DNA from 2 places in the Nocardia sp. 149-1B genome. Region 2 is predicted to be linked to the other one. Evidence: predicted binding sites of a transcription regulator. Region 2 holds the regulator's gene; the other holds the start of a gene.
The links. The regulator LexA, encoded in region 2, represses DNA repair genes until DNA is damaged. The targets are predictions, from matches to a motif close to CGAACANNTGTTCG.
Positions count from the first base shown of each region.

Region 1: a site for LexA is predicted at 7,425-7,438, ahead of AC3ANS_RS23755 (HNH endonuclease signature motif containing protein). Genes of this name have one in related genera too.

Region 1 covers NZ_CM173233.1:4,963,243-4,972,409, reverse strand. The annotation lists gene AC3ANS_RS23800 (glycoside hydrolase family 6 protein) at 1-1,048, shown strand, start outside; gene AC3ANS_RS23795 (DUF4287 domain-containing protein) at 1,062-1,277, opposite strand; gene AC3ANS_RS23790 (DUF1905 domain-containing protein) at 1,274-1,552, opposite strand; gene AC3ANS_RS23785 (MFS transporter) at 1,630-2,901, shown strand; gene AC3ANS_RS23780 (mycothiol transferase) at 3,046-3,552, opposite strand; gene AC3ANS_RS23775 (LLM class F420-dependent oxidoreductase) at 3,596-4,582, shown strand; gene AC3ANS_RS23770 (group II truncated hemoglobin) at 4,602-5,078, shown strand; gene AC3ANS_RS23765 (DUF429 domain-containing protein) at 5,096-6,745, opposite strand; gene AC3ANS_RS23760 (hypothetical protein) at 6,761-6,913, opposite strand; gene AC3ANS_RS23755 (HNH endonuclease signature motif containing protein) at 7,475-8,719, shown strand; gene AC3ANS_RS23750 (Type 1 glutamine amidotransferase-like domain-containing protein) at 8,936-9,167, opposite strand, start outside.
Region 2 covers NZ_CM173233.1:774,973-784,139, reverse strand. The annotation lists gene AC3ANS_RS03795 (vitamin B12-dependent ribonucleotide reductase) at 1-2,020, opposite strand, end outside; gene nrdR (transcriptional regulator NrdR) at 2,158-2,664, opposite strand; gene AC3ANS_RS03785 (mismatch-specific DNA-glycosylase) at 2,950-3,465, opposite strand; gene AC3ANS_RS03780 (SigB/SigF/SigG family RNA polymerase sigma factor) at 3,622-4,395, shown strand; gene AC3ANS_RS03775 (ATP-binding protein) at 4,472-5,392, opposite strand; gene AC3ANS_RS03770 (hypothetical protein) at 5,430-5,792, shown strand; gene AC3ANS_RS03765 (DUF3052 family protein) at 5,825-6,235, opposite strand; gene AC3ANS_RS03760 (LysM peptidoglycan-binding domain-containing protein) at 6,392-6,745, opposite strand; gene AC3ANS_RS03755 (SDR family NAD(P)-dependent oxidoreductase) at 6,980-7,774, opposite strand; gene lexA (transcriptional repressor LexA) at 7,847-8,596, shown strand; gene AC3ANS_RS03745 (phosphatase PAP2 family protein) at 8,695-9,167, shown strand, end outside.

The DNA of each region.
Region 1 (9,167 bases), 890 kb from region 2:
CCCTCGGTCCTTCCTGCTGCGCGCCGCCACGGTGCTGACCGCTTTCGCACTCGGTAGCACTGCACTGGGTGGCACCGCACTGGGTGGCGCCGCGCTCGGCGTACCCACCGGCGCAGACCCGGGGGCACGCCACGCATCGGTCGCGAAGAAGGCGGCGGACCCGCGCAAGACCCGCGGCCTGTTCGTCGACCCGAAGATGCCGGCGTACCAGCAGGGCGGGACGTACCGCGACAACATCGGCAGCAAGGCCCAGGCGTTCTGGGTGATCCCCGAGGCCTACGACACCGCCCACGTGCGCAGCAAGATCCTCGAGTACACCGGCGACGCCGCGGCCGCGCGCAAGACCCCGGTGCTGAGCATCTACGGCATCCCCGGTCGCGACTGCGGCCAGTACTCCTCCGGCAACCCGCTCACGACCGCCGCGCAGTACCGCGGCTGGATCCGGCAGATCGCGAGTGGCCTGCGTGGCACCAAGGCCCTGCTCGTCCTGGAGCCGGACGCCCTGCCGCTCTTCAGCAGCCCGGTGGCGACCTGCCCGACCAAGCCCGCGGGCTGGCAGGGCATGCTCCGGTTCGCGAGCCGGGTGCTGACCAACGCGGGCGCCTGGGTCTACCTCGACGCCGGCCACTCGAACTGGACGCCGTACGACCAGCGGCCGGCGGTCCTCAAGTCGGCAGGCATCGGGTTCGCCCGCGGCTTCAGCACCAACGTCTCGAACTTCCGCCCGACCGCCGACGAGAAGGCGTACGCGGCGAAGATGCTCGCCGGCCTGCGCAAGCTCGGCATCACCGGCAAGCACTACGTCGTCGACACCTCGCGCAACGGAGCGACCCCGAGCAGCGACGGCAACGACGTCATCAACCCCACCTGGGCCCGGCTGGGCAAGCCGCCCCGGCTCGTCTTCGACGGCGCGTTCGACGGGACGCTCTGGGTCAAGCACCCCGGCGAGTCCGACGGCACCGTCAACGGCGGCCCGCCGTCGGGCCAGTGGTGCGACTTCCTCGCCGACCGGCTGCTCGGCCGGCCCGACTCACCCAGCTGCGGCTGACGCTCTGGGGCCCTCAGCGGTCCTCGGCGAGGGTGTGGGCGACGACCGCATTGGCGTGGCCGTGGCCCAGGCCCTGCTCCTTGAGCAGCGCCACCAGGTCCATGTGCTTGGCGGTCGTGCCGTAGCCGGGAGCGGCGCGGACGGCCTGCTTCCAGTGGGCGATCGGCTGTCCGTACGTCTTCTCGATCGACGGGAAGTACGACGCTGGTCCCTTGGCGCTCTCGCTCATCGCTCGATCCTCTCGTTCAGCCGCACCGCGACCGTGTCGCCCGCCGCCTTGCCGGACTCCACACGCAGCGCGCTCTTCACCGGCAGCTTGTGGCGGCCGTCGCCCAGCGCCATGAACGAGCTCTCGAACGGCACCCCGTCAACGGTGCCCCGGACCTTGACCAGGCCCCGGGTCCCGAAGAAGGCGTCCGACTCGGGCCACACCACGTAGGTCCAGCCGCCCTTGGCGTCGCTGCGCTGCAGCACGGCGTCGAAGCGCACGTCGATCTCGGTCATGCCAGATCCGACCCGGCGCGCGGGAAGAACTCATCGGCCGTCTAGGTTCGGCAACCGTGCGCACGTACCGAGACCGACTGGGTGAGCTGGTCGCCGACACCCGGCCGCTGCGCAACGAGCACTTCCGGCGGCTGTGGCTGGCCAACATCATCACGGTGATCGGCGCCCAGCTGACGGTCGTCGCGGTGCCGGCTCAGATCTACCGGGACACCGGCTCCTCGGCGTACGTCGGGCTCACGGGGCTGTTCGGCCTGGTACCGCTGGTGGTGTTCGGGCTGTGGGGTGGCGCGCTCGCCGACGTCTTCGACCGGCGCACGTTGCTGCTGATCACGACCACCGGCCTGATCGGCACCAGCGCCCTCTTCTGGCTGCAGGCGGCGCTCGGCAACACCGACGTGTGGCTGCTGCTCGGGCTGTTCTCGGTGCAGCAGGCGTTCTTCGCGGTCAACCAGCCCACGCGCAGCGCGGTGCTGCCCAAGCTGCTGCCTCCCGAGCTGCTGCCGGCAGCCAACTCGCTGTCGATGACCGTGTTCCAGGCCGGGGCGATCGCCGGACCGCTGGTGGCGGGGGTGCTGATCCCGGTGCTGGGGTTCCGCTGGCTCTACCTGATCGACACGTTCACGCTGTTCGCGACGCTCAGCGCGGTGGCTCGACTGCCCCGGCTGCCGGTCGACACGGGAGTCACCACGACGCCCGGGCTGCGCTCGGTGGTGGAGGGCTTCACCTACCTGCGCGGCCACCCGGTGCTGCTGATGTCGTTCGTGGTCGACCTGATCGCGATGGTGTTCGGGATGCCCCGGGCGCTCTTCCCCGAGATCGCCCACGTCTCGTTCGACGGTCCGGACTCGGGCGGCCTGGTGTTCGCCGCGCTGTTCGCCGCGATCCCCGCCGGCGCCGTCGTCGGCGGGGTGTTCTCGGGCTGGGTCTCGCGGATCGATCGGCAGGGGTACGCCGTGGTCGTGTGCATCCTGGTCTGGGGTGCGGCGATGGCCGGCTTCGGGCTCTCGGTCGCCTTCGCGGACCAGTGGCACCGCCCGATGCTGGTCACGGCCCTGCTGATGCTGGTCATCGGCGGCGCCGCCGACATGGCCTCGGCGGCGTTCCGCACCAGCATGCTGCAGACCGCGGCGGCCGACGCCGTGCGCGGGCGGTTGCAGGGCGTGTTCATCGTCGTGGTCGCGGGCGGTCCCCGGATCGCGGACGTCGCGCACGGAGCCAGCGCGGCCGCCGTAGGTACGGCTGCCGCCGCCGCGGGTGGTGGTGTGCTGGTGATCGTCGGCACCGTCGTCGCGGCGATCGCGGTGCCGTCGTTCGTGCGCTACCGGCTCAGTCGCCTAGGGCGCTGCTGAACAAGACGGGCGCACGCGAGCGGCGACCGGTGCGTGCGGTGGCCAGGCGGCCGAGGAAGGGCGTGGCGGGTCACTTCGACCGAGGCGAACGCCGCCAACGCTCCACCGGTCGTCGCGCAGCCGCGCGGATTGTTCAGCAGGGTCCTAGCGGGCGAGGAGCAGCCCGCGGAGGTAGGCCGCCTGGCCGACGTGCTGGGCATCGTCGTCGACGATGCTCACCAGCCGCACCCCCCGGGTGACCGGCGGATCCCAGTGGGTGTCGACCACGTCGTCGAGGTCCTCCGCGGTGAGGCCGCGGAGGTAGGCGACGGTCGCCTCGTGGGTCGCACGCAGGTAGTCGGCGAGCAGGCCGGCGTCCGCCCGGACCTTGCCCACCTGCTCGCTGGAGTGGCCGTAGCCGTGGTCCGCCGGATCGATGGGCAGCCCGAACCGGTCCACCCAGCCCTGGCTGAACCAGATCTGCTCGGTGCCGGCGAGGTGGGCGATCTGCGCGTCCTGCACGCGCGCGGCGTGCCAGATCAGCCACGCGATGGAGTTGGTGTCCGGCGCCGGCCGGTGGGCCAGCTGGTCGCGATCGAGACCGTCGACCGCGGCGACGCCGTTCTCGACGATCCGCTCGAAGAAGTCGATGAAGACATCCGATGTGTTCATGGGGCTGACGTTACGACCAAGCGCCGACGGGTACCCGCGAACCATGACGCGCTTCGGCTACACCCTGATGACCGAGCAGAGCGGACCCCGCGAGCTGGTGCGGTACGCCGCGGCGGCCGAGGACCTCGGATTCGACTTCGAGGTGATGAGCGACCACTACTCGCCGTGGCTCACCGAGCAGGGGCACGCGCCGTACGCCTGGGCCACCCTCGGCGCGGTCGCCCAGGCGACCTCGCGGGTCGGGCTGATGACCTACGTGACCTGCCCGACCATGCGCTACCACCCCGCCGTCGTCGCGCAGAAGGCAGCGACCGTGCAGATCCTCTCCGAGGGCCGGTTCACGCTCGGCCTGGGCAGCGGGGAGAACCTCAACGAGCACGTCGTCGGCGACGGGTGGCCGGCGATCCAGAGCCGGCAGGCGATGCTGCGCGAGGCGGTCGAGATCATCCGCGAGCTGCGCACCGGCGAGCTCGTGGACTACCGCGGCGACTACTTCGAGGTCGACTCCGCTCGGCTGTGGGACGTGCCCGACGAGGGCATCGAGCTCGCGCTCGCGGTCGCCGGCGACCGGGCGATCGAGAACTTCGCACCCCTGGGCGAGCACCTGATCGGCGTCGAGCCCGACTCCTCGCTGGTCGAGGGCTGGAACGCCGTCGAGGGCGCGCCGCGGATCGGCTCGAAGGCGCGGGCGATCGGGCAGATCCCGATCTGCTGGGACCCCTCCGAGGAGGCGGCCGTGGCGCGGGCGCACGAGCAGTTCCGCTGGTTCGGCGGCGGGTGGAGCGTGAACGCCGACCTGCCGACACCGGCGGGCTTCGCCGGTGCGACCCAGTTCGTCCGGCCCGAGGACGTCGCGGAGTCCATCCCGTGCGGCCCGGACCTCGACAAGGTCGTCGAGGCGGTCAGTGCCTACTGGAAGGCCGGGTTCACCGACATCGCCCTCGTGCAGATCGGCGACGAGGGCCAGGAGCGGTTCCTCGCCGAGGCCGCGGGTCCGCTGCTGGAGAAGCTGCGCGACGCCGCGCCCTGACGCGGGTAGCGTCGCGGCCATGGGCGTTGACGAGCCGGGGCTGCCGACGCTGTTCTCGTGGGCGGGCGGCCACGACGCGGTGCGCCGGATGATCGACGCGTTCTACGACCGGGTCGAGGGCGACGAGCTGCTCACCGGGTTCTTCCCCGGTGGCGTCAGCGAGCAGCACCGCTCCCACGTGACCGACTGGTGGGCGGAGGTGCTCGGCGGGCCGGCGACCTACACCGAGCAGCACGGCGGCTACGAGCGGATGCTCGCCCACCACCGCGGGCTCGCGATCACCGCCGAGCAGCGACACCGGTTCGCCGCCACGATGAGCCTCGCGGCCGACGAGGTGGGCCTCCCGGCGGACCCGGAGTTCCGGGCGGCTCTCATCGGCTATCTCGAGTGGGGCACGCGGCTGGCGGTGGAGAACTCCCAGCCCGGCGCCACGCCCGTCGCGCACGCGCCGGTGCCGCGCTGGGGCTGGGGCGTGGCCCCGCCGTACCAGCCCTGAGTAGCCTGGATCGCGGCTCAGCCGCGCAGCTTGTCGAGCCGGGTGTGCAACGCCGCCACCCGGTGGGCGTTGCCGGGCAGCACGACGTACCTCTCGCCGTACGCCGCGAGCAGGGCGTCGTCGAGCCGGCGGACCGCGCCGGGCGGGTAGCGGTAGTCCATGCGCGCCGCGATCAGGTCGTCGTCGACCTCGGCGAGCACGTGGCCGAGCTCGGCGAGCGTGGTGACGCCCAGCTCGGGGAGCAGGCTCGCGATCCAGGCGTAGTGGTCGGTGCGCGACCACTCCGCATCGGCGTACTGGCCGGCGAGGTAGGCCGCCAGCTCGCGCGCGGTCACGCCCACGGCCTGGGTGTCGGGCTCCTCGGGGGCCGTGCCGCGCAGGCGGTCGCGGATCGTGGTGAACTCCTGGTCGGCGAGCTCGAGCAGCCCGGCGGCGAGGGTGAACCGGCGGTCGAAGTCGCGCGCGTGCTCCTCGGGGACCGTGCCCTTGTAGCGGATGTCGTGCTCGAACTCCGCCCATGCGTGCTGCAGCACCGTGCGCACCTGGACCTGCGCGGTGACGCCGTCCTCGCGGGCGACCTGCAGGTGGCGGCTCGCGTAGCCGAACCGGCCCTCGCTCGCGGTCTCCTGCCCCAGGTCGCGGTCGTCGAGCACGCGCAGCTGGCTGCCCAGCACGTCGGCCACCGCGGCCACGTCGCTGCGCACGTAGGTGATCACCCGCAGCCCGACCTGGTCGCCGATGTCGCGCAGCGGGTCGGTGTAGACGGGCACCCCGTCCACGGCCCGGGCGGCCTTCGCGGCGAACGAGTCGACGCTCTTGGCGCGTCCGGTGACGGTCAGGTAGTTGATGCCGGCCTCGTCGAGGATCGACGTCACCAGCGCGACGTACTCCTGCGCGATCGCCACCAGGCGCGGGTGGCGCTCGGCGTACTCCTCCACGGCGGCGCGGATCGTGGCATGCGCGTCGGGCAGCGTCGGGGTGACGATGTAGCCCTCCTCGAACGTGCCGTACGTCGTGGTCCGCTCGGGCCAGCGCTGCGCGAACAGCGCGACGTAGGCGCAGACCACGGCGTCGACCTGGTCCTCCACCGCGCGCAGGTGGCTCTTGCGGGTGGCCTCGGCGACCTGGGTGCGCAGCGTCTGCCAGCTGCGGTCGGTCACGACGATGCGCTCGACGTAGCTCATCAGCGTGAGCAGCTCGCCGCGCAACAGGTCGAGGTCGCGGCCGCGCTTGTCCTTGTACTTCAGCGTGCGGCCCAGGCCGAACAGCACGATCGTCGCCGGGTGCGGGTAGACCTCGATCGCGCGGCGCTCACGGCCCGAGCGCGGGTCCATGTCGAGCCGGAGCCGCTTGCACAGCCGGGCGGCGCGCGAGCCGTTGACGAACTCCGGCTTGCCGAGGTTGGAGGGGTGCGGGGCCGCCTCGAAGCGACGGAAGTCCTTCGCCAGCTCCTGCTCCGCGGGCCTGGACCCCGTCGCGTTCGTGACGATCAGCGGGGCGTCGAACCCGACCAGGCACGGCCCGTCGAGGTACGCCGCGAGGTGCTCCTCGATCTCGTCGTCGGAGTGCACCGTCGAGACGTGCAGCAGTCGCGCCTCGTCGTCGAGCACGGCCAGGCCGGTCGGACGCCGCTCGCCCCAGGCGAGGTCCACGCCGACGTAGTACATGAGGAGAAGACTGCCCTATCCCCCTGCGCGCTCGAGCGCGAAGCGCGCCGATCGCGCCGCGCGGATCGCCCGGTCCACCCGTCCCGAGCACGGCCGCCGGTCCTCCTCGCGGGCACGCTCGCGCACGTGCGCGACTGCGGTCGTGAGGTTCACGGTCATGGGGTTCATGCGGGGACACGCTCCAAGCTGAGATCTGCGGCGGACGTCAGGCAGGAGTCGTGGCCTGGGGTTGCTGATACGCCGGTCTGGACCTGTGGTCGAGGCAGCGGCGATGGTCGCGCTCGCCTGCGTCGAGAGGTACGTCGGCTTCAGGTCGTCGGCGGTCGCCGTCGTTGGCAGCAACGCGGGGACAGGTCCGCCGCAGCCCGGGCTGCCTCCCGGCCCTCTGACCGCAGCCTCCCCGCGCGGTGCCCGCGTCGAGATGTGCATCGGCTTCAGGCCGATTGTGGTCGCCGTCGTCGGCAGCAAGGCGGGACAGGTCCGCCGCGGTCACGGCTTCCTCCCGGCCCTCGGACCGCCGCCTCCCCGCGCGGTGGTTTCGACCTCCGGTGGTTGAGGTGCGAGGGCCGCCAGACCCGAGCCTCGAAACCACCGACCTCCGGTGGTTGAGGTGCGAGGGCCCCAGGCCCGAGCCTCGAAACCACCCCCAGGAATCCGCTCCACTAGAAGCCTTGACTCTCGAACACGTGTTCGGTAGACTGTCGCCACGACTTCATCTCGGGAGTGGCGATGACCGCACAAGCTCACCCTTCGCACCGTGTCACGCGCGCCGTCACCGAGATCTCCGGCGTCCTCGACCAGGTCGGTGACGCGTCCCTGTGGTCCATGGACGTCCACGAGACCGCCGCCACCATCGTCGAACTCACCCGCGTGGCCGCCCGGGTCACCGAGCTGCAGGCCCGCCTCGCCACCCATGCCTCGTCCGTGGGTGTGGCGGAGCAGGTCGGCGCCACCTCGGTGCCGAACTGGTGGGCGCACCAGACCCGCCTCGCCCACGCCGAAGCCCACCGGATCACCAAGCTCGGCACCGGCCTCGACCAGCACCCCCTCGTGCACGCCGCGTTCAAGGCCGGCGCCGTGCTGCCCGACCAGGCAGCCGTGATCATCCACGCCGTCGACGAGCTCCCCGACCACGTCGACCGCGAGCTCCGCGACCGAGCCGAGGCCCACCTCATCGGTGAAGCAGCCCACTACAACGCCAAAGAGCTCGCCAACCTCGGCCAAGGACTCCTCCACGTCATCGACCCCGAAGCCGCCGACGCCCACCAAGCGAAACTGCTTGAGCGCGAGGAACGCGAAGCAGCCATGGCGACCCGGCTGACGATGCACGACGACGGCACCGGCCTGACCCACGGGCGGTTCACGCTGCCCACCGCCCAGGCCGAGGCCTTCAAGAAGCAGCTCCTCGCGATCGCCGCCCCCAAGCACCGGGCCGCGGTCGAGGGTCACCTCGGCGAACGCAAGCCCGGCCCGCAGCGGATGGGGCAGGCCCTCGTGGAGTGGATCGAGCGCTACCCCGCCGACAAGCTCCCGAACACCGGCGGAGTGTCCGCCACCGTGGTCGTCACCATCCCCCTCGACACGTTGCAGGGCGGGCTCAAGCCCGGGGTCCTCGACACCGGTGCCGTGATCTCACCCGGCCAAGCCCGCCGCCTCGCCTGCGAAGCCGGCATCATCCCCGCCGTCCTCAGCGGCACCTCCGAAGTCCTCGACCTCGGCCGCACCCGCCGCTTCCACACCAAAGCCCAGAGGATCGCGATCGCACTGCGCGACAAAGGCTGCACCGCCGACCGATGCGACACCCCACCCGGCGGCTGCCACACCCACCACGACCCACCCTGGGCCACCGGCGGAACGACCGACATCACCCACGCCCGCCTCTACTGCCCCCGACACCACGCCCGAGCCCACGACCCCAACTACGAGACCACCCTGCTCCCCAACGGCAAGGTCGCCTTCACCCGGCGCACCTGAGCCGTACCGCCAGGGACCGCCACCACAACACCCGGGCCCCCGCCGCCCGCAACCCGACCGCGGACCGCAACCATGCCGCCCCAACCACAGCGAACCGCAACCACGCCTCCTCGGAAACCAGGAAGCGGAACCACACGCCTGCCCGTCAGACGCCCGACCGCCGCCACCCCGCACAGGCCGTCAGGCGCAGACCTTCGGGCGCGGGCCGTCAGGCGTTCACCCGGGCAACAGCTTCCAGGTGCCTTCGGAGACGACCTCGACGGTGCCGTCGACCACCGTGATCGCCGACCGGTCGTCGAGGACGTAGGCCGGGCCGCCGATGGCGCTCGCCCAGCGCTCCGCGTCGGCCATGGTGTTCTCCGGGAACACGTCGAGGTGCGGAAAGATCGAGAAGTCCACGACACCGAGGGTTCGGTCGTCAGGCGCCGACGACCACTCGACGAAGTCG
Region 2 (9,167 bases):
CCTCGACGGTCGCCGTCTCCGGCAGGTTGACCGTCTTGCTGATCGCACCGGACAGGAACGGCTGGGCCGCGGCCATCATCCGCACGTGGCCCATCGGCTTGAGCGCGCGGGCGCCCATCGCGCAGTCGAAGACCTCGTAGTGCTCGGTCTTCAGGCCCGGCGCGTCGATCACGTGACCGTGCTCGGCGATGTGGGCGACGATCGCCTCGACCTGCTCGGGCTGGTAGCCGAGCTTGCGCAGCGCCCGCGGGATCGTCTGGTTGACGATCTGCATCGAGCCGCCGCCGACGAGCTTCTTGAACTTGACCAGCGAGAAGTCCGGCTCGATGCCGGTCGTGTCGCAGTCCATCATGAAGCCGATGGTGCCGGTGGGGGCGAGCACCGAGGCCTGCGCGTTGCGGAAGCCGTTGGTGGCGCCCAGCTCGATCACGTCGGCCCAGGCCTGGGTGGCGAGCTTGTGCACCTGGGAGTCGGCGATGCCGAGCGTGCGCACGGTGTCGTTGGCGGCCTGGTGCTTGCGCATCACGCGCTTGTGGGCCTCGGCGTTGCGCGCGTAGCCGTTGTAGGGACCCACGACCGCGGCGAGCTCGGCCGAGCGCTTGTACGACGTGCCGGTCATCAGCGAGGTGATCGTGGCGGCCATCGCGCGGCCACCGTCGGAGTCGTAGCCCAGGCCCATCGCCATCAGCAGCGCGCCGAGGTTGGCGTAGCCGATGCCGAGCTGGCGGTAGTCGACCGTGGTCTGGCCGATCGCCTCGGTCGGGAAGTCGGCGAAGCAGATCGAGATGTCCATCGCGGTGATGATCACCTCGACTGCCTTCGCGAACAGCTCGGCGTCGAAGGTGTCGTCGTCCTTGAGGAACTTCAGCAGGTTGAGCGAGGCGAGGTTGCACGAGGAGTTGTCGAGCGACATGTACTCCGAGCACGGGTTGGACGCGGTGATCCGGCCGGTCTCGGGGTTGGTGTGCCAGTCGTTGATGGTGTCGTCGTACTGCAGACCCGGGTCGGCGCACTCCCACGCGGCCTTGCTGATCTTGCGGAACAGGTCGCGGGCGTCGACGGTCTCGATGACCTCGCCGGTCTTGCGGGCCCGCAGGCCGAACTCGGTGCCGTCCTCGACCGCACGCATGAACTCGTCGCTGACGCGCACGGAGTTGTTGGCGTTCTGGTACTGCACGGAGGTGATGTCGACACCGCCGAGGTCCATGTCGAACCCGGCGTCGCGCAGCGCGCGGATCTTGTCCTCCTCGCGCGCCTTGGTCTCCACGAACTCCACGATGTCGGGGTGGTCGACGTCGAGGACGACCATCTTGGCCGCGCGGCGGGTGGCGCCACCGGACTTGATGGTGCCCGCGGAGGCGTCGGCGCCGCGCATGAACGAGACGGGGCCCGACGCGGTGCCGCCGGAGGAGAGCAGCTCCTTGGAGGAGCGGATGCGGGAGAGGTTGAGGCCGGCGCCGGAGCCGCCCTTGAAGATGAAGCCCTCTTCCTTGTACCAGTTCAGGATCGAGTCCATCGAGTCGTCGACGGAGAGGATGAAGCAGGCCGAGACCTGCTGCGGCGACGGGGTGCCGACGTTGAACCAGACGGGGCTGTTGAAGGAGAAGTACTGGTGCACGAGCAGCCAGGTGAGCTCGTGCTCGAAGACCTCGGCGTCGGCGTCGGTGGCGAAGTAGCCGTGGTCGACACCGGCCTTGGTGTAGGTCTTGACCACGCGGTCGACGAGCTGCTTGAGGCTCCACTCGCGCACGTCGGTGCCGACGGCGCCGCGGAAGTACTTGGTCGTGACGATCGTCGAGGCGTTGACCGACCAGAAGTCGGGGAACTCCACGCCGCGCTGCTCGAAGACCGTGTCACCGGTCTTCCAGTTGGTCTGCACGACGTCGCGGCGCTCCCACGTCAGCTCGTCGTAGGGGTGCACTCCCTCGGTGCTGAACACGCGCTCGATGCTCAGGCCGGCGCCCGGCCCTGCCTTCGACTCCGCCTGAGCGCTCGTGCGCCCGCTCACCGTCTCGGTCATCCCTCTGGTGTCCCGTCTCTCGAGGTTGGTGTTGCTTGATCATTGCTTGGAGCACCGACAGCGCTGCTGCGTGTGGTGCGGACGCTTGGTGCGCCCGGGCGGACCGCTTCCCCACGATCCACCCGGGCGGTCTGGGGTCAGCCCGTCGCGACGGGCTGAGGTGGGGCCGACGCGGCGGCCGGCTCGGGAGCCATGGCGGGGCGCTCGGCCCGCAACATGGCGATCTCGTCCTCGAAGTCGTCGGCCGACTCGAAGGCGCGGTAGACGCTGGCGAAGCGCAGGTAGGCGACCTCGTCGAGCGCCCGGAGCGGGCCCAGGATCGCCAAGCCGACCTCGTGGGCCGGGATCTCGGCGGCACCGTCGAGGCGCAGCGCGTCCTCGACCTCCTGGCCCAGGCAGGCGAGCTGGTCCTCGGTGACGGGGCGACCCTTGCAGGCCTTGCGGACCCCGGCGATGGCCTTCTCGCGGGCGAACGGCTCGGTGGCACCCGAGCGCTTGAGGACCGTCAGCTGCATCATCTCGACGGTCGTGAACCGCTTCGCGCACGCCGAGCAGGTACGCCGGCGCCGGATCGACCCGCCGTCGTCGGCCACGCGGGAGTCGAGGACCCGGGTGTCGGTGTTGCGGCAGTACGGACAGTGCACGGGTCACTCCTCTCGAGGGCGTGTCAGGGGTCGCCGAGAACCCCCTCGGAGGGGCGGGCGCGGGCTGTGGATAACGGGGGTTCCGCTGTGTACAACAAGCAGCTGGCTGTGGGTCTTCCACCCTCGCCCTGTGCACCGCGAGTGCGGTTCTGTGGACTAGATGTGGATAACTACACCGGTGTAACTACTAGATGTAGTGGTAACCGTACGCCTGGCCACCAGTGGTGCGCAAGTGGGGTCGGCACGTACTTCGGGTATGTCCGCCCGGTGCGGCAAACGCCCAGGTCAGAGCGTCGGGACGCCCGAGAGCGCGGCCAGGTCGCGCCACCAGGAGAGCCGATGGGGGCGACCGTCGTAGTCGCGCCGCTGGTTGGCCCCGGAGACCCCGGGGAGCACGAAGACCTGGGCCGGGCCGAGGTACCAGTCGGCCGGTCCGAGACCGAGCCGGGAGCTTCGGCGTACGCCGAGGGCGCGGGCGGCCTCCTGCGCCACCGCCTTGCTGGTGAACGCCAGCCACTCCGGCGCCCAGTCCTCGAGCTTGGCGACCAGCGCGTCGATCTCGACCCACCGCGGGTCCCAGTGCCCGACGAGGTCGGTGAGCCCCAACCCCAGCTCGACCACCCGGTGGTCCTCCTCGGGGCGCAGCCGCCGCGGGGAGAACCCGGAGCGGTGCATCGACTCCCAGAAGGAGTTGCCCGGCGTCTCGTAGTAGTGGTCGCGCAGCTTCGTGCTCTCCGCACCGGCCAGTCCGCAGAACACCACGACCGGCTCCGCGGCGACGAGATCAGGCAGCACCTGCACCACCGCGCCACCTCCCGAGTCGTCCGGACGGCCGACTGTGCCACACCCATAGACCACCCTCACGGGTGGTTTAACGGTCTACCAGCGACGGGCAGATGTACTGATGCGGTCGTCAGACGGCCGATGAACAACCGAAGACAGGAGAGGTCACCCCCGATGACTGCAGGTACCGCACCAAGCCGTTCCGATGAGACCGTCCGGCTCTTCGCCCTCCGCGCCGACGCCACCCCGGCCGAGCGCGCCGAGATCGACGACCAGCTGATCCGGCTGAACATGGCGGTGGCGGTCGACGCGACCCGCCGCTTCCGAGGCCGCGGGATCGCCTCGGACGACCTCGAGCAGGTCGCGTACGTCGGCCTCGTCAAGGCCGTGAAGGGGTTCGACCCCGAGCGCGGCCACGACTTCTTGAGCTTCGCGATCCCGACCATCCGCGGCGAGGTCCGCCGCCACTTCCGCGACCTGGGCTGGACGGTGCGGCCGCCTCGGTCGATCCAGGAGGCGCAGACCAAGATCATCGCCTGCGAGGGTGAGCTCTACCAGCAGCTCGGCCGGGCACCCCGCCCCTCCGAGATCGCCGACCACCTGGGCCTGGACCGGGAGCTGGTGATCGAGGCGCTCGGCGCCAGCGGCTGCTTCGCGCCCGCCTCGCTCGACGCGCCCGCCCACGAGGACGACGACGACCCGATGGGCCGTCGGCTCGGCTTCCACGACACCGGCTTCGACGTGGCCGAGGCCCGTGCGGTGCTCGCCCCGGTGCTCGCGAAGCTCTCCAAGCGCGAGCGCACGATCGTGGAGATGCGGTTCTTCCGCGGCTGCACCCAGGCACAGATCGGCGAGGCCATCGGGGTCACCCAGATGCAGGTCTCGCGGCTGCTCACCCGGCTGATGGCGCGGCTGCGCGAGGAGCTGAACGTCACCCTCGCCGCCTGACCTGCCTGACCTGCCTGACCCGCCGGTCTCGGCACCCGAACGGACGAGCCAGTGCGGTCGGGTCGACGGCGTACGACTACGCCGCCGACCCGACCCGCAGCGCGAACCACGAGGTGGTGCCGGCGTCGTCCTGCTCGGTCCCCCACCGCTCCGATAGCGCGTCGACGAGCTGCAGGCCCCGCCCGAACACCTTGAGCGGGTCGTCGTCCTCGACCAGGCCCGGGGTGTCGCCGGCGCCGTGGTCGCGGACCGCCACCTGGAGCAGGTCGCCCTCGAGCGCGACCGTGAGGACCGAGCTGGTGCCGGCGTGGACGACCGCGTTGGTCACCAGCTCGGAGAGGCACAGCTCGGCGGCGTCCAGCACGTCGGGGTCCACCTCCCACTCGCCGAGGACGTCGCGCAGGAACCGTCGGGCCTCGCGCGGCGCCCGCGGGTCGCCGGCGAGGCGCACCGTGGCCCGGTGCATCCCGTCGCCGTCCTGCTGGGGATCGGCGTGGTCGGCGTCCAGGCGCCGGACCCGGCGAAGAGCCTCGGAGGTGCAGAGCGCCGTCGCCTCCAGCATCTGCAGCTGGGGCTCCGCGAAGCCCTGGTCCTCGTCGAAGTACACGATCAGCCCGCCGATCGGGGCAGACACCCCGGGGAGCGGGAGGGCCGCCAGCGCGCGGGTGCCGGCGGCGCGCTGCCGCTCGAGCATCCCGGCGTACTGTCCCCCGAAGTCGCCGACGCCGCCCGCGATCCGCTCACCGGTGCGGACGACGCGGGTCAGCGGCACGTCGTCGTAGGCGTCGATGTGGCACCAGGCGCCGGCCTCGGAGGTCCGGAACCGCAGCCGTCGTCCGCCACCCTCGGTCAGCGCGATGCCGACCCGCGACACGCCCGGCAGCGCCTGCACGTCGTGCAGCACCGTCTGCGCCACCGCGTCGACGTCGGTGGCCTTCGCGAGCTTGAATCCCAGTTGGGACAAGGCTCCCAGCGCTCCGTCGCCGTGCTCCCCCACACCAGCAGCGTAGCCGCGGATCGGACACAATGGCGCGGTGGCGACGAGCGCGGGGGGCAAGCGGGCGGGATCGCGGCGCGCGCAGCGTCCGCCCCGGCGGTTCCAACCGGCCCTCCTGGCGCTGGCGCTCGGGATCACCGGCTGCATCGTCGCCTGGGGCTATCTCGTGTACGCCGCGATCGACTTCGGCACGACCGCCCGGGACGGCGACTCCCAGGCGTGGTGGTTCCTCGCCCTCGCGTGCGCCGGGGCGGTGGCGTGCCTGTTCGTCGGGCTGATGCTCGTCGCCCGGGTGCTGCGCCGGCTCGGCATCACCGGCGGCGCGGGCGCGCGCACCCCCGGCGTGCCCGCCGAGCCGGAGGCCGAGCGACCGGTGGGCGGGCGGCGCGCGGCGCGCTGAGCCACGATCGCCCAGGCGGAGCCGCCCGGCCCTCACCGGTCGGCGAGCCGGCGGACGAACTTCAGCGCCGACCAGGTGTCGTCGACCGCGGCCACCTTGACGTCGACGAACCCGAGCCGCAGGCCGAGGTCGCGCACGACGTCCCCGTCGAGGTCGCTGACGATGCCGAGCGAGCGCTGTGCGGCGAGCTTGGGCCAGCACACCCACACCATGCCGGCCGTGCTCGTGCGCTCGAACAGCGTGGGGAGCCGACCCCTCAGCCCGCTCAGCTTGGTGTGGAAGGTCAGCGTGACATCGGCCGTCGGGGGCAGCCTGCGGACGACCCGGGCACCGCCGAGGTCGCCGAGGTCCACGTCGCCCGGGAGGCCGTCGAGAAGGACGACGTGGGAGTCCTTGATGCCCAGCTTGCGCACCAACGGAGTGCCTGAGTAGCCAGCCGCCATGGCGCGGAGACTAGCGAGATGCCCTGCCGCCGTCCTGGCAACGAGTGCTGCGATCAGGGTCGGGACGCCGCGAGGGGCGGGGCCACCAGGCCCCGCCCCTCGTCTTCCCCGGCTCGCCAGCCGGGGTCGAAGCGGCTGACGATGTCTGTGGTGGTGCTACTCGACGGGCACCAGCAGCCGCTGCCCGGCGGTCACCATGCCCGTGTCGAGCGCGTTGAGGTGCTGGATGTGGTCGACCATCCCCCGCACGTCACCGTCGGCGGCGATCCCGGCCGCGATGTCCCAGAGGGTGTCGCCGGACCCGACCATCACCACGCGGGTGGGCTCAGGGGTGCCGGGCTCGTCGGTGGCGACCGAGCCGCCCGCGAGCACGAAGCCGATCGTGAGGATCGCGAACACCGCGACCACGAGCACCACGAGCCGGCCGCGGCGGGTGAGTCGGACCGAGCCGGGCCGCTCCGGGCCCGCCTGCCGGATCCGGGCGGTGGGGGTGATCGTCATCGTGCTCATCGTGACCTCCTGGGGAAGTGGCGGTCTGCCGTCGGTCGTGCTGTCTCGATGTCAGTTCTAGTGGTGGCCACCGACAGTCCCGCCGGGACTGTCTGGACCGGCCACTCGATCAGACGTTCGATCGAACATGTGTACGACGGTAGAGCACGTGTTCGAACGAATCAAGGCTCGACACGAACATTTGTTCGAAGGCGCCCAGGTCGTCTCCGAGGAGGCCCGAGGGGGCCGAGGAGGTCAGTCCCGACGTGCGATGGCCCGGCGCCCCTGCGCGGCGAACAGGCCGGTGGCCCGGCCGGCGAGGCCAGGAGCGAGCGTGGTCGCGCGGACCAGCCCGCCTCGCCACGCGGGCACCGTCCGCACCACGCGGCCCGCGCCGAGCAGGCCGACGGCCGCCTCGGCCACCTCGTCGACGCTGAGGATCCGGCCGCCCGAGTGCACCAGCGCCGCGCCGAGCCCGCCCGGCCGCTGAGCGTCGAGCATCGCGGTCCGCACCCCGTCGGGGCAGAGCGCGTGGACGCGCACCCGCCGTGGGGTCTCGGCCGCCACCGACATCGACGCGGAGACGATCGCCGCCTTGGTCGCGGCGTACACGCTGTAGCCCGGCACCGGCCCCAGCCCCGCGAGCGAGGCGGTGTTGACCACGTCGCCGCCACGCGGCCCGAACGCCGCGACCGCGGCCCGCATCCCCCACAGCGTGCCGAGCAGGTTGACCTCGACGATCCGCCGCACGACCTCGTCGGAGAGGTCGCCGATCATGCCGTCGTCGCCGACGCCCGCGTTGTTGAACCACGCGGTCAGCTCCCCGTGGCGGCCGGCCGCCACGGCCGTGGCCCGGTGGGCGTCGGGGTCGCGTACGTCGAGCCCGCGGCCCTCCGCGGCGCCGATCTCCTCGGCGCAGCTGCGGGCACCCTCGCCGTCGACGTCGGTGACCACCACGGCGTACCCGCTCCGCACCAGTCGTTCGGCGATCCCGCGTCCGATCCCGCGCGCGCCGCCGGTCACGACCGCGCTCTTCACCCGTGTGCTCATGGGCGCAGTCTGTCCGACACGCCGTTCGAACAGGTGTTTGAACGAACCGGCCGAGATGGCTACGGTGCTCCTATGGCCTCGCCCAAGACCGGCAAGAACGCCGCATCCCGCGCCTCCTCGCGCGTCACCGAGCTGCCCGACGGGCCCCCGGACGCCACGGGGCTGACCCCGCGACAGCAGCGCGTGCTCGCGCACATCAAGGACTCGATCGAGCACCGCGGCTACCCGCCGTCGATGCGCGAGATCGGCGAGGCGGTCGGCCTGACCAGCTCCTCGAGCGTGGCCCACCAGCTCAAGACGCTCGAGGAGAAGGGCTTCCTCAAGCGCGACCCGCACCGGCCGCGGGCCCTGGAGGTGTTCCTGCCCGAGGTGATGGCCGCCCGTCGTTCGATGTCGGGCGCCGAGGAGACCTCGTTCGACGAGACCGGCGTGGGCGACGCCCTCCCGGCCGCACGGTACGTCCCCGTCGTCGGCCGGATCGCCGCCGGCGGCCCGATCCTCGCCGAGGAGCGCGTCGAGCAGGTCTTCCCGCTGCCGCGCGAGCTCGTGGGCGACGGGCAGCTCTTCCTGCTGGAGGTGCGCGGCGACTCGATGATCGAGGCGGCGATCTGCGACGGCGACTACGTGGCGATCCGCCAGCAGCCCACCGCGGAGAACGGCGAGATCGTCGCCGCGATGATCGACGGGGAGGCGACCGTCAAGACCTTCCAGCGCAAGGACGGAAATGTGTGGCTGCTGCCGCACAACCCGGCCTACGATCCCATCGACGGCACCCATGCGACCATCTTGGGTAAGGTGACAGCGGTGCTGCGCCGGGTCTGACGTCCATTCGTGGTCGGGGAAATACCTGAGCAGACCCTGGTGTTATATCCGGGACGATCCGGATGCCACGGGGAGGATGCATGAACAACGCTGGTGCTGTGACGACAGCATCTGCGCTCGCCCGCCCTCGGCCCCTGCCGCGGTGGGTGCGCGGCATCTTCGAGCTCGTGTTGATCCTGGCGCTCTGGGTGATCTACAGCCTGGCCCGCCTGCTCGCCGACACGAACATGCAGCCCGCGCTGCACCGTGCCAACGAGCTGCTGCACGTCGAGAGCGTCATGGGCATCCAGTGGGAGACCCCGCTCAACAAGCTGTTCACCGACCACCGGGTGATCGGCCTGCTCGGCAGCTACTGGTACGCCACCCTCCACTACGTCGTCACCGCCGGCGTGCTGATCTGGCTGTGGCGCCTCGGCGCCGACCGCTACGGTCCCGCTCGGCGGGCGCTGGTGATCGGCACCCTGCTCGGGCTGGCGGCCTACATCTCGCTGCCGACCGCGCCGCCGCGCTTCATCGGCGGGTACGTCGACGTCCTCAGCCTGCACGCCGCCGACGGCTGGTGGGGCGGCGA